2 regions of the Paenibacillus sp. SORGH_AS_0306 genome follow, and region 2 is predicted to be linked to the other one. Evidence: a T-box and tRNA genes for the amino acid it is inferred to sense, from the RefSeq annotation. Region 2 holds a T-box; the other holds one or more tRNA genes.
The links. The T-box of region 2 lies ahead of tyrS (tyrosine--tRNA ligase). A T-box ahead of a tRNA ligase gene usually reads a tRNA of that ligase, here a tRNA-Tyr.
Positions count from the first base shown of each region.

Region 1: it encodes a tRNA-Tyr, which carries the amino acid that the T-box ahead of tyrS (tyrosine--tRNA ligase) is inferred to sense. The anticodon was not compared.

Region 1 covers NZ_JAUTBP010000001.1:3,529,129-3,536,182, reverse strand. The annotation lists rRNA gene QE450_RS15490 (23S ribosomal RNA) at 1-2,870, shown strand, start outside; rRNA gene rrf (5S ribosomal RNA) at 2,935-3,051, shown strand; tRNA gene QE450_RS15480 (tRNA-Asn) at 3,104-3,179, shown strand; tRNA gene QE450_RS15475 (tRNA-Ser) at 3,183-3,274, shown strand; tRNA gene QE450_RS15470 (tRNA-Glu) at 3,282-3,353, shown strand; tRNA gene QE450_RS15465 (tRNA-Val) at 3,455-3,530, shown strand; tRNA gene QE450_RS15460 (tRNA-Met) at 3,556-3,629, shown strand; tRNA gene QE450_RS15455 (tRNA-Asp) at 3,637-3,712, shown strand; tRNA gene QE450_RS15450 (tRNA-Phe) at 3,809-3,884, shown strand; tRNA gene QE450_RS15445 (tRNA-Thr) at 3,907-3,982, shown strand; tRNA gene QE450_RS15440 (tRNA-Tyr) at 4,002-4,086, shown strand; tRNA gene QE450_RS15435 (tRNA-Trp) at 4,094-4,167, shown strand; tRNA gene QE450_RS15430 (tRNA-His) at 4,199-4,271, shown strand; tRNA gene QE450_RS15425 (tRNA-Gln) at 4,280-4,354, shown strand; tRNA gene QE450_RS15420 (tRNA-Gly) at 4,384-4,458, shown strand; tRNA gene QE450_RS15415 (tRNA-Cys) at 4,477-4,550, shown strand; tRNA gene QE450_RS15410 (tRNA-Arg) at 4,569-4,645, shown strand; tRNA gene QE450_RS15405 (tRNA-Leu) at 4,702-4,781, shown strand; gene QE450_RS15400 (hypothetical protein) at 5,335-5,664, shown strand; gene QE450_RS15395 (PspA/IM30 family protein) at 5,935-6,606, shown strand; gene QE450_RS15390 (PspC domain-containing protein) at 6,608-7,054, shown strand, end outside.
Region 2 covers NZ_JAUTBP010000001.1:2,786,897-2,793,950, forward strand. The annotation lists gene rpsD (30S ribosomal protein S4) at 149-748, shown strand; gene QE450_RS12100 (methyl-accepting chemotaxis protein) at 914-2,971, opposite strand; gene tyrS (tyrosine--tRNA ligase) at 3,198-4,451, opposite strand; T-box leader at 4,545-4,806, opposite strand; gene QE450_RS12110 (penicillin-binding protein 1A) at 4,980-7,054, shown strand, end outside.

The sequences.
Region 1 (7,054 bases), 740 kb from region 2:
GACGTGGCGAACAACGATAAGGCCTCGGGGAGCTGTAAGCAAGCTGTGATCCGGGGATGTCCGAATGGGGAAACCTAACTGGATTCATCTCCAGTTACTCACACCTGAATACATAGGGTGTGCAGAGGCAGACGAGGGGAACTGAAACATCTAAGTACCCTCAGGAACAGAAAACAAGAGTGATTCCGTCAGTAGCGGCGAGCGAACGCGGAACAGCCCAAACCAATGAGCTTGCTTGTTGGGGTTGTGGGACGTCTCTTTGGAGTTACAAAGGAGTATCGTAATTGAAGAGGTCTGGAAAGGCCCGCTAAAAAAGGTGAAAGCCCTGTAGATGAAATGATGCTCTCTCCGAGACGGATCCCGAGTAGTGCGGGGCACGTGAAACCCCGTATGAATCTGCCAGGACCATCTGGTAAGGCTAAATACTCCCTAGCGACCGATAGTGAAGCAGTACCGTGAGGGAAAGGTGAAAAGGACCCCGGAAGGGGAGTGAAATAGAACCTGAAACCGTGTGCTTACAAAAAGTCAGAGCCCGTTTTATGGGTGATGGCGTGCCTTTTGTAGAATGAACCGGCGAGTTACGTTCCCGTGCAAGGTTAAGGTGAAAAGCCGGAGCCGCAGCGAAAGCGAGTCTGAATAGGGCGACTGAGTACGTGGACGTAGACCCGAAACCAGGTGATCTACCCCTGTCCAGGGTGAAGGTACGGTAACACGTACTGGAGGCCCGAACCCACGCACGTTGAAAAGTGCGGGGATGAGGTGGGGGTAGCGGAGAAATTCCAATCGAACCTGGAGATAGCTGGTTCTCCCCGAAATAGCTTTAGGGCTAGCCTCGGAAGGTGAGTCGTGGAGGTAGAGCACTGATTGGATGCGGGGCCCGCAAGGGTTACCAAGTTCAGTCAAACTCCGAATGCCACAGACTTTATTCCGGGAGTCAGACAGTGAGTGCTAAGATCCATTGTCGAAAGGGAAACAGCCCAGACCATCAGCTAAGGTCCCCAAGTGTGTGTTAAGTGGGAAAGGATGTGAAGTTGCACAGACAACCAGGATGTTGGCTTAGAAGCAGCCACCATTGAAAGAGTGCGTAATAGCTCACTGGTCGAGTGACTTTGCGCCGAAAATGTAACGGGGCTAAACACACCACCGAAGCTATGGCTTGATACGTTAGTATCAGGGGTAGGGGAGCGTTGAATGAAGATTGAAGGTGTACCGCAAGGAGCGCTGGACCTCATTCAAGTGAGAATGCCGGTATGAGTAACGAAAAGATCAGTGAGAATCTGATCCGCCGAAAACCCAAGGATTCCTGAGGAAGGCTCGTCCTCTCAGGGTAAGTCGGGACCTAAGGCGAGGCCGAAAGGCGTAGTCGACGGACAACAGGTTGAAATTCCTGTACCACCGAAAGCCGTTATGAGCAATGGGATGACGCAGGAGGATAGTGACGCGGACTGATGGATGTCCGTTCAAGCAGTGAGGCTGGTATGTAGGCAAATCCGCATACCGCAAGGCCAGGCTGTGATGAGGAGCGAAAATTGTAGTAGCGAAGGTCATGATTTCACACTGCCAAGAAAAGTCTCTAGCCAGGAAGCAGGTGCCCGTACCGTAAACCGACACAGGTGGGTGAGAAGAGAATTCTAAGGCGCGCGGAAGAACTCTCGTTAAGGAACTCGGCAAAATGACCCCGTAACTTCGGGAGAAGGGGTGCCCCGGTAGTGTGAATAGCACGAGGGGGCCGCAGTGAAAAGGCCCAAGCGACTGTTTAGCAAAAACACAGGTCTGTGCGAAGCCGCAAGGCGAAGTATACGGGCTGACGCCTGCCCGGTGCTGGAAGGTTAAGGGGAGTGGTTAGCGCAAGCGAAGCTATGAACCGAAGCCCCAGTAAACGGCGGCCGTAACTATAACGGTCCTAAGGTAGCGAAATTCCTTGTCAGGTAAATTCTGACCCGCACGAATGGCGTAACGATTTGGGCGCTGTCTCAACGAGAGATCCGGTGAAATTTTAATACCTGTGAAGATGCAGGTTACCCGCGACAAGACGGAAAGACCCCATGGAGCTTTACTGCAACTTGATATTGAACTGGGGTGCGATTTGTACAGGATAGGTGGGAGCCGTAGACATCGGAGCGCAAGCTTCGGTTGAGGCGCCGTTGGGATACCACCCTGATCGCATTTGAGTTCTAACCTCGTACCGTGATCCGGTACAGGGACCGTGTCAGGTGGGCAGTTTGACTGGGGCGGTCGCCTCCTAAAGTGTAACGGAGGCGCCCTAAGGTTCCCTCAGAATGGTTGGAAATCATTCGAAGAGTGTAAAGGCATAAGGGAGCTTGACTGCGAGACAGACACGTCGAGCAGGGACGAAAGTCGGGCTTAGTGATCCGGTGGTACCGCATGGAAGGGCCATCGCTCAACGGATAAAAGCTACCCTGGGGATAACAGGCTTATCTCCCCCAAGAGTCCACATCGACGGGGAGGTTTGGCACCTCGATGTCGGCTCATCGCATCCTGGGGCTGAAGTAGGTCCCAAGGGTTGGGCTGTTCGCCCATTAAAGCGGTACGCGAGCTGGGTTCAGAACGTCGTGAGACAGTTCGGTCCCTATCTGTCGTGGGCGTAGGAAATTTGAGAGGAGCTGTCCTTAGTACGAGAGGACCGGGATGGACGCACCGCTGGTGTACCAGTTGTTCCGCCAGGAGCATCGCTGGGTAGCTACGTGCGGAAGGGATAAGCGCTGAAAGCATCTAAGCGTGAAGCCCCCCTCAAGATGAGATTTCCCAGTATGTAAGACCCCTTGTAGACGACGAGGTCAATAGGTTGGGGGTGGAAGTGCCGCAAGGCATGGAGCTGACCAATACTAATCGGTCGAGGGCTTATCCAAATAAAGCTAACACGCGATGTTTTCGTTTTCGGATTCAGTTTTCAGGGAGCAACACACCTGCACGTTTGGTAATGATGGCGGAGGGGTTCCACACGTACCCATCCCGAACACGACCGTTAAGCCCTCCAGCGCCGATGGTACTTGGACCGCAGGGTCCTGGGAGAGTAGGACGTTGCCAAGCGAAGCAAGACGATTGACCGTTTCGAGGAGAGATCCGGCGAAACGGTGACTATTCCCTGATAGCTCAGTTGGTAGAGCACTCGACTGTTAATCGAGTTGTCACAGGTTCGAGTCCTGTTCGGGGAGCCATATGGAGAGGTGTCCGAGTTGGCCGAAGGAGCACGATTGGAAATCGTGTAGGCGTCACAAGCGTCTCGAGGGTTCGAATCCCTCTCTCTCCGCCACAAGTAAGGCCCGTTGGTCAAGTGGTTAAGACACCTCCCTTTCACGGAGGTAACAGGGGTTCGAGTCCCCTACGGGTCATATCTTTTCTTTCATTACATTGTTAAGTTTAGTAACATTGCTTATAAAAATAACTTGACAATGCTAATCAAAAAATGATATAATATGTTTTGTGTCACAATGGAGGTTTAGCTCAGCTGGGAGAGCATCTGCCTTACAAGCAGAGGGTCGGCGGTTCGATCCCGTCAACCTCCACCATAGAATACTATAGTAAGAAAAATGACGCGGGGTGGAGCAGTCCGGTAGCTCGTCGGGCTCATAACCCGAAGGTCACAGGTTCAAATCCTGTCCCCGCAATTAATCTGGAACCGTGGTGTAGGGGTTAACATGCCTGCCTGTCACGCAGGAGATCGCGGGTTCAAATCCCGTCGGTTCCGCCATTAATTGCTTTATAAAAGTATCAACTCACTACATTAATAGATGGTTATCATCGTGATTGAGTAGAAGAGTCGACACACAGCAATACATTAGACTACGGCTCGGTAGCTCAGTCGGTAGAGCAGAGGACTGAAAATCCTCGTGTCGGCGGTTCGATTCCGTCCCGAGCCACCATTTAGCTTAATGTATAACACTTGCCGGTGTAGCTCAGTTGGTAGAGCAACTGACTTGTAATCAGTAGGTCGGGGGTTCAAATCCTCTCGCCGGCACCATCTTTTTTTTATTTATTGTGGAGGCTTAGCGAAGTGGCCAAACGCAGCAGACTGTAAATCTGTTCTCTCCGAGTTCGGTGGTTCGAATCCATCAGCCTCCACCAGTTTTGAAGGGGCATAGTTTAAAGGTAGAACAACGGTCTCCAAAACCGTTAGTGTGGGTTCAATTCCTGCTGCCCCTGCCAATATAACATTAATGATTTATTTTATAGCATGGCGATCGTGGCGAAGGGGTTAACGCACCGGACTGTGACTCCGGCATTCGTGGGTTCAAGTCCCATCGGTCGCCCTTTTTATTGGGGATTAGCCAAGCGGTAAGGCAACGGACTTTGACTCCGTCATGCATAGGTTCAAATCCTATATCCCCAGCCATTATTTACTTTTACTTAAATGATATGTAAGCGGACGTGGCTCAGCGGTAGAGCATCGCCTTGCCAAGGCGAGGGTCGTGGGTTCGATTCCCATCGTCCGCTCCAAATTTTACAATATAATATGGCGCCATAGCCAAGTGGTAAGGCACAGCTCTGCAAAAGCTCTATCCCCAGTTCGAATCTGGGTGGCGCCTCCAGTTATTTTTTAAATTCTTGCGCCCTTAGCTCAGCTGGATAGAGCGTTTGACTACGAATCAAAAGGCCAGGAGTTCGAATCTCTTAGGGCGCGCCATTTTAGCTCTTATGTTTTAAATGGAAGTACCAAAAAAATAGCATTATTTTTACTTAGCCGGTGTGGCGGAATTGGCAGACGCGCGCGACTCAAAATCGTGAGGGAAACCGTGGGGGTTCGAGTCCCTTCACCGGCATACACATGAAAAGCACTAGATCATTTGATCTGGTGCTTTTTTTATTTGCTTTTTTAGAATCACACAGCATACTTGTTCAGTATGTAGTATGTAGTATGTAGTATGTAGTATGTAGTATGTAGTATGTAGTATGTAGTATGTAGTATGTAGTATGTAGTATGTAGTATGTAGTATGTAGTATGTAGTATGTAGTATGTAGTATGTAGTATGTAGTATGTAGTATGTAGTATGTAGTATGTAGTATGTAGTATGTAGTATGTAGTATGTAGTATGTACTTAAATTGAATATATGTATAAGTTAATCTGATAATGCACAAGGGCTCCCCGTCTAAGGTCTAGGATAAAAAACCACCTGTAGTCCATTTTGCAGAATACAATTCTACTTTACAATGTGTATATAAGGCAAAGACAAAATTTGCTACAACCAGATAGGAAAGTGAAAAGGTACTTGCTTTACAATCTTAAAGTATTGTTATCTGGCTAAAGATCAACATCTAAGAAGCGTATACCGAAAATGATGAATACCAATAACGAGGTAAAGGAGGTGGAACATTTGCGCATAAATCGTAAAAGTATAGCTGCTTTTGCATTAATTTTCATCGGTGTGTTGATGGTTTTTGGCAAATTTTTACCCGAAGTACATAGTCTACTCAGTTATCTGATAGGACTATTATTCCCAGTCGCATTACTTGTACTTGGATATTATGCTTTACAAAGCGGACATCGATTTTTGGGAATTGCATTATCCGTTATAGGTGCATGTATCCTATTTGCTAAATTGTCTTGGATTATCGGGCCTGCTATTGGAATCGCATTAATATGGTGGGGTTATTCATTACTAAAAAATCGTCATCATCAACAAGAACAGAATAGAATGTTCTAAACAGATCATATTCTTTATGTAAATCACTTCTTATTGTTGATGTACAGGCTGTGAATGGGTAACATTCTAATAAAGCGATTTATATTGTACGATATAAAGATAATAAGATGTTATTACGAAATATTGTAAGTTATTTTTGAAAAAAGTAGTAAAATATTAGTAATAGTTGATTTCATCTGTTATTCATACTTGTTCGATATGATGCAATACGATATAGATGAATATCAAAAAAGATCACTTGTGATCAAGCAAGGGAGGGAGCAATTATTCATGAACGTTTTTAAACGTGTACGTGATATTACAGTGGCTACTTTAAATGAAAGATTAGAACAGAGTCAAGATCCTGTGAGAATGATTGATCAATTTCTTTTAGATACACGACGTGCTATTACAGAAGCTGAACAATTGCAACATCATGTGACTCAACATACACGTCAGTTAAAACAACATGTAGATCAGGCATCTGCGATGCGTCAAAAGCGCGAAGAACAAGCGATGTTAGCTCTACAGGCTGAAGAAGAAGATTTGGCTCGTATGGCTTTGCAAGAAAAAGTGATGTATGAAGAAAAAGAAAATCAGTATTCTGAATTGTTGGATCAAAATACAGAAGCTTTGCGAGAAGTACAGGCTCAATTAAATACATTAAAATCAGAGTACCAAGCAGTCTATAGCAAACGTGAGTATTATTATGCTCGTATGGAGACTCTTCGTTTGCAACAACAGATGAATCGTCGTTTTGGTAATGCGGTACAAAGCACACCACAAGCATTTGGACGATTAGAAGATCGCATTTCCGATTGGGAGATTGAAGCCAAAGCATTACGGGATTTGCGAAATGGTGATTCTTATTCTTCTGTTTCAGGCACAACGAATGGTGTGTCGTTAGATGAGGAATTGGAACGGTTAAGACGTAAGCTTGATGCAGATCGTAAGGAGGAGTAATATGCGTCCGAAGTTATATCGTTCAAATCATGATCGGATTTTGACGGGACTTAGTGGCGGTCTAGCTGAATATTTTCAGATTAATCCTACGTTGTTGCGGGTTCTGTTAATATTAAGTATTCCTTTTACTGGAACAACGACAGTGTTGATCTATATTATTGCTGCACTGATTGTACCTAAACAACCGCCAGTATATCGTCCTTTTGAACAAAGTCCTTTTCATGAAGAATATCAAGAAGATCGTTATGGTCCGCGTCAAAGTTATGGCGGATACTGGGGTACTTCACAAAATGCGTATGAACCTAATACGTATGATGCTCCACACAAAAGCAATTCTCGTTATTTTGGGAAAAATCGCCCTCCACAACAAGCTCCAGATCAGACATCCAAATCAAATGGTGATCTTGATTCGATGATGGAAGGTATTGAAAATAAAGCTTTACGTAAA
Region 2 (7,054 bases):
GCAAGACTGCGGCTGAACATTTTTGCTAGTAGTACGCTTCCTATCCGAGCCTACGACAAACAAAACGCGGCAACATGAATCACAGACCCAAAGCCCCGGAATGTTTATATTCAAAATAAAACTTTAATTACGAAGGAGCTTATTATAAATGTCACGTTACACTGGTCCTAAATTTAAATTAAGTCGTCGTCTTGGTATTTCCCTAAGCGGCAATGGTAAAGATTTGAAACGTCCTTTCCCTCCAGGTCAACACGGAGCGAACCAACGTCGTAAAATGAGTAACTATGGTATGCAATTACAAGAAAAACAAAAATTGCGTCACATGTATGGTTTGGGCGAAAAACAATTCCGTACTTTGTTCTCTAAAGCACAAAAAATTCAAGGTATTGCTGGTGAAAACTTCATGTTCTTGCTAGAAAGCCGCTTGGATAACTTGGCTTACCGTATTGGTTTTGCTAACAGCCGCGCTGGAGCACGTCAATTGGTATCCCACGGTCATATCACTGTTAACGGTAAAAAAGTAGATATCGCTTCTTACTCCGTAAAACCAGGTGATGTTATTGGTCTTCGTGAAAGAAGCCGTAGCTTGTCTTCTGTTAAAGAAGCTATCGAAAACCGTTCACACTTGCCTGCTTACATCGAGTACAACGAAAACGCTGTTGAAGGTAAATATATCCGTTTGCCAGAGCGTTCTGAATTGTCTCAAGAAATCGACGAAAAACAAATCGTTGAGTTCTACAACCGTTAAGATTTAAATTCAAAGCTGTCAGAGAATTTTCTGACAGCTTTTTTTATTTGGTTATTGATTTGGTTATTGAGCACAACACCAAAAAACCGCCAGCATATTGCAGGCGGTTTTTTGGTCTATCCTATCCATTTGAATCTATTTCATCATCATAAAGAGATCATGCTATCAAGTACGGAATTTAGAAATAAGTTCATTCAAAGCATCTGATACAGCATCCAAAGATTGTGCGGAAGCTTGTAACTGCTGTAAAGATTGTGACTGTTGTGTAGAACGTTCTGTTGCACTTGCTGCACGCACTGCTGATGATTTAGCAATATCCGCCAGGTTGTTCAAAGACGCTGTCACTTCTTCTGCGCCAGCTGACATTTGTTCAGATGCAGATGATACTTCTTGAATCTCACCAGCCACACTTTCAATATCTCCACTAATAGAAGCAAACATCTGCTTCGTATCTTCCAACATGATGATACCGTCGGTAACCTGTGTTGAGCCATCTTTCATCCCATTTACTACAGCAGACGTTTCTGCTTGCATAGAGACGATCTGTTCAGTAATCAATCTAGCTGAATCTCCAACGTTGTTCGCTAGATTACTGATCTCAGACGCGACTACAGCGAATCCACGACCTGCTTCTCCTGCTCGTGCTGCTTCAATAGAAGCATTCAGAGCAAGCAATGTCGTCTGTTTGTTAATCGATTGAATCATATCTATAATGCTACTGATCTGTTGAGAACGTTCATTTAGTGAAGCCGCCATACGTCCTGCTTCATCCATGACTTCTTTAGCTCTATCAATTTGCTGAACCGCTTTGTTCAGATGCTGGTTACCCTGCTCTGCTTTTTGCTCAATAATAACTGTAGCTTCTGATACTTCTTGTACCGATTCTGCGATCCGTTGTACACCAATCGCCATTTCTTCCATCGCTACTGTACTTTCATCAGCAGCTTTTAATTGTAATTCGGCACCACTTTCCATTTGTTGCAACTCTTTGACATTATGACCTGCATCTGTGGCGGCCATCGTTGAATCTTGAGCGATCTCTGTAGCTGCATTTTGAATCATAGTCGATTGTTGATTCAGATGATTCATAATGCCACTGGTAGACTCTAGCACTTTGTTAAACTCGTTAGCCATCTGACCAAATTCATCGGCTCTTTGATTAGACAATCGTGCAGAATAATCGCCTACAGCCATTTTACGGCTGACTTCGACTACTTTACGCGTTTCTCGAATCATCCCTATATTATTCCACAAAATCGCGGCACTAATAATGATGATACCGATTGCGCCTACAATAATTAGAATATGTAGCAATTCTTGAGTAGGCTGTTGAATTTCAGAATCAGGTAATACTACAGCAATTTTCCAACCTGTTTCTTGCACAGTCATATAGAAAATAGTATTTAATTCTCCCTGAATATTCACTACTGTACGACCTGTTTGATTTTTGTTAATCAGGTTAGCTACTGTATCCATACCCTCTATTTTTTCATCTTTCAAAGGCATATCCGCTACAATCTCAGGTCTACCACTTGCTAGTACTTCGCCTTTACCGCTGACCAATATAGCACGACCGGCTGTACCTATTTTAAGATTATTTACATAATCTCGAATATTATTCATACTGATATCTGCCAAAGCGACACCGAGCACTTGACCATCATTATTACGAATCGTTTTGCCTGCTGTAATCATTTTGATTTTACTAACCGAATCGGTAAATGGTTCTGTATAATAGATTTTATCAAAGTTATTAAGAGTTGCAGTGTAATAAGGTTGTGTTAAATAATCATAAGCGGGATCATCATATTCTGTTGTTGTTGTAATTTTGTCTCCATCTCGGATTGCATAAGCAGACCGATATTTAACACCTTGTTCATACTGATTTTCTGCGAAGAAAATACCTACCCCGTACGTAAATGGACTTAACATTTGCCAGCGTTCTGTCAGTTTAAAATAATCGGCAATATCTAGATTATTTCCTAATTCTCCTGTAGCTGCTGCAAGTGATGATACAATCATTGAATTTTGTTTTAATTGACTGTTTAAGCTCTCATTCAGTCCTATTAATGTGTTATTAGCATTGGTATTGATTTCTGTATTAAGCTTCTCCTTTGCAAATTGGTACGATAACACACTAATCCCTACAAGAGCGATAATAACAATCGGAAGTAATGTTAATAATGTGCGAGCCTGGATACTTTTAAACTTGAATCTACGCAATGTAATTACCTATCCTCTCTTTATCTATAATAAAATCCACATTCTACTTATATCGACAAATTGATACATAAAATTAATAGTTTCACTTTGAGATATTGGATAAACAACTGACTATTTTGTGACTGTTTATCCCGTTACCTATAATGAACACAAAAAAACCTTTAGCATTACCGAAGTAATACCAAAGGTTGAAATGCATTTGTATTGAATTTGGATTGAATCTGGATTAAGCTTTTTTGATTTTGGCAAATTTACGTTTACCTACTTGTACGATATCTCCATCAGACAGTTCGATACTTGCATTCACATCATCATGTTTTTGCTCGTTAATTTTGAGAGCACCTTGTTGAATACTACGTCTAGCTTCACTGGTAGATGTTGCAAATCCCAAAGTCATGACCAATTTAATAAGACCGATTTGTCCATTTTCCAAAAGACTTTCATCAATGACTACCTCTTGAATATCATCAGGTAATGCACGCTGTTGGAATACAGTCACAAAATGATTTTTTGCAGCCACTCCTGCTTCTTCATTATGGAACATACGTACATAATTTTGAGCTAGATTCATTTTGGCATCACGTGGATGGATAGAACCATCTGCAAGTCCTGCTTTGAGCTTAGCCAGATCTTCATTTGAAATATCTGTTGTTAACTCGTAGTACTTGAGCATCAATTCATCAGGTACACTCATGGATTTACCAAAAATTTCGTTCGGCTCTTCGTTGATGCCGATGTAGTTACCCAGACTTTTACTCATTTTCTGAACGCCATCTAATCCTTCAATAATCGGTAAAGTGATCGCTACTTGAGTTGCTTTACCGTATTCCTTTTGTAGTGTACGTCCCATCAATAAGTTAAACTTCTGGTCTGTACCACCAATTTCGATATCACTTTCAAGTGCTACAGAATCCATCCCTTGCATCAATGGGTAGAAAAATTCGTGAATACTGATAGGCTGACCACCTTGGTAGCGCTTTGTAAAATCATCCCGTTCTAACATACGGGCTACTGTAACTTTGGCAGCTAGATTGACTACATCTGCAAAATTCATCGGACTTAGCCATTCGGAGTTAAAGTATACTTTCATTTTGCTAGGATCAAGAATCTTTGTGATCTGCTCTTTGTATGTCTCTGCATTATGCTTAACTTGTTCTTCGGTTAATTGCTTACGTGTCTCTGATTTACCTGTTGGATCACCAATTCTTCCGGTAAAGTCACCAATAATCAATTGAACATGATGCCCTAATTCTTGAAATTGACGTAACTTCTGCAAAACAACAGTATGTCCAATATGAATATCTGGTGCAGATGGATCAAGACCTAATTTGACCGTTAATGGTTTACCTGTTGCTACTGATTTGATAACTTTTTGACGCAGTGCATCTTCAGGAATAATCTCTGCTGTTCCTCGCTCAATTACACTTAATTGTTTTTCTACTTCTGCTTGTTGTGCTGATGTTAATTCTTCCCATTTCATTATTTATTCGCTCCCTATCACATCATTATACGGATAACTTCCGTTAGAGTGCCTGCTTGAAAATGAGCACCAAAAAAGACCTACCCATCCCCATAAAGGGACGAGCAGGCCTCGCGTTACCACCCTAATTAGAAGACTGATCTCATACTTATAACATCATAAGATATAGTCAGCTTCTCACTTCATTATATATAACGGAATCTTCATCCCGGCTTGATATTATAGATACATTCATTAATATCAAACGACTCCAGACCTGTAATTCAAAGGAAGTCCGCTTGCCGATTTGCACCAACCATCGGTTCTCTGAGAACGGTAATCTCCACTTCTACTGGGTGTCTTTCTTCGTCTTTGTGTTATGTAATTGTAGATTGCTTAAACGTATCACTTTTATAACATACCTTTTGCAAACAAGTCAATGCTTGTTCACATCCGACTTTGTGCCCATCCTACTTTTATCGTTCAGAAGAAACTGATTATAGCGTAATTTTTATGCTATAATAGTGGCTGGTAAAAGGGGGAAGTTACATGGCTGAAAAGAAGGACAAGCGTCCAACAAATAAGTCCGCTAGCAAGCACTCTGGATTCCACAAATTACTCACTGTGTTCAAATGGGTAGTTATTGCTGGTTTTGCTATTTGCCTGTTCGGTGGAGGTATTTTGATGGGCTACGTTTCTTCGATTGTAAAAGACGAACCTGTGCGTTCGCGTGAAGAAATAGTCAAAAAGATCAATGAAAATGCAGTGACCGGCTTTGCTTATTTTAATGACGGTTCCCCGATTGGACAACTTCGTACAGAAGAAGATCGTCGATTGGTGACTTATGAACAGATTCCTCAACCTGTCATCGACGCCATTATTTCCATAGAAGATAATCATTTTTATGAACATAAAGGTGTAGATATGAATGGTACGCTGCGCGCTGTCAAACAGCGGGTACTGAATGAATCCGTCCAAACCGGAGGGAGTACGCTTACACAGCAATTGTCGAGACGGGTATTTTTGAACTTGGACAAAACAGATGATCGCAAAATTAAAGAAATGTTGCTTTCTCTTCGTATCGAACGCTTTATGACCAAAAACGAAATTTTGACTGCCTACTTGAACAAAATGCCTTTTGGTAAAGGTTCAAGCGGATACAATATTTTTGGAATCAAAGCAGCAGCCAAAGGGATTTTTGCTCTAAATGATCTGAGTAAAATCAATATTGCTGAAGCCGCTTATATTGCAGGGCTACCTCAATTACCAACAGCTTATTCTGCTTTTGATAGCAACGGTAAATTCAATGAAAAAGGATTTAAACGTGCTGTCGGCAGGCAACAACTGGTTCTTGAACGTATGAAAGAGTTAGGTAAGATTACAGCGAGTGAATACAATGAAGCGATTAATTTCGATCTCAAAAGTGCACTGGCTAAACCAACTGCCAAAGCGTATTCTCAATATCCTTATCTTATGATGGAGATTGAACGACAAGGCGCACAAACGATTGTAAAAATGGAAAATCCAGATTTGGATATGTCTACTTTATCTTCAGAAGAACGCAATCAATTGTTTGAAGATGCTCGTCAAAAATTGTTGACTGGTGGTTATCGTGTATATACGACGATTAACAAAACGGTCTATAACACGATGCATGAAGTAGCAGAAGACAGTAGCAACTTCTCGCCTGATAGCAATACTAAAGGTAAAGAACAAACAGCCGCTATGATGATTAATCACAAAACTGGCGCTATTCTCGGTATGATTGAAGGTCGTAGCTTCCAAGAAGAACAAATGAATTATGCTACTCAGATGACACGTCAGCCAGGTTCTACAATGAAGCCAATCGCTGCTTATCTGCCTGCGCTTGATGCAGGGCTGGTGCAACCGGCAAGTATTGTAGATGATGCTCCGATTATTTTGAAAGACGGGGGCAAAGGATATCACATCCCTGCGAATGCAAATGGACGTTATCAAGGTCTGGTAACTGCCCGTACTGCTCTTGATGAATCGTTAAACGTCCCTGCTCTCAAACTATTTAATCAAAAAGTAGGTATTGATAAAGCATGGACATTTGCTAAAAAATTAGGCATTACGACGATTCAGGATACCGATTACTCTGCACAAACCGGAGTACTCGGCGGTCTTAAATATGGAGTGACTGTCGAAGAATTAACCAATGCGTATGGATCTATTCCGAATCAAGGGATATTCAATGATGCTTATATGATCGATAAAATTGTTGATCCTTATAACAAAATTGTCTACAAACACAAAGCTGATCCACAACGAGTCTTTTCCAAACAAACAGCTTATCTTATGACAGATATGCTCCGTACTGTTATTACAGATTCACGCGGTACAGGTAGAACGATGCAGACGTTATTTAATAAATACGGCAAAATACCAATCGTCGGTAAAACGGGTTCCACTCAGAACTATGCCGATGTCTGGTTTATGGGCTTTACGCCAGATGTAACGCTCGGGGTATGGGCAGGTTATCGTGAACCGGTGAACACCCTATCCGAAGATGGAAAAAAACGTGCTCGTACTTTATGGGCAACGATTATGAACAAAGTGACTGATAGTGATCCTGAATTGTTCAAAACAGACGCATTTACCAA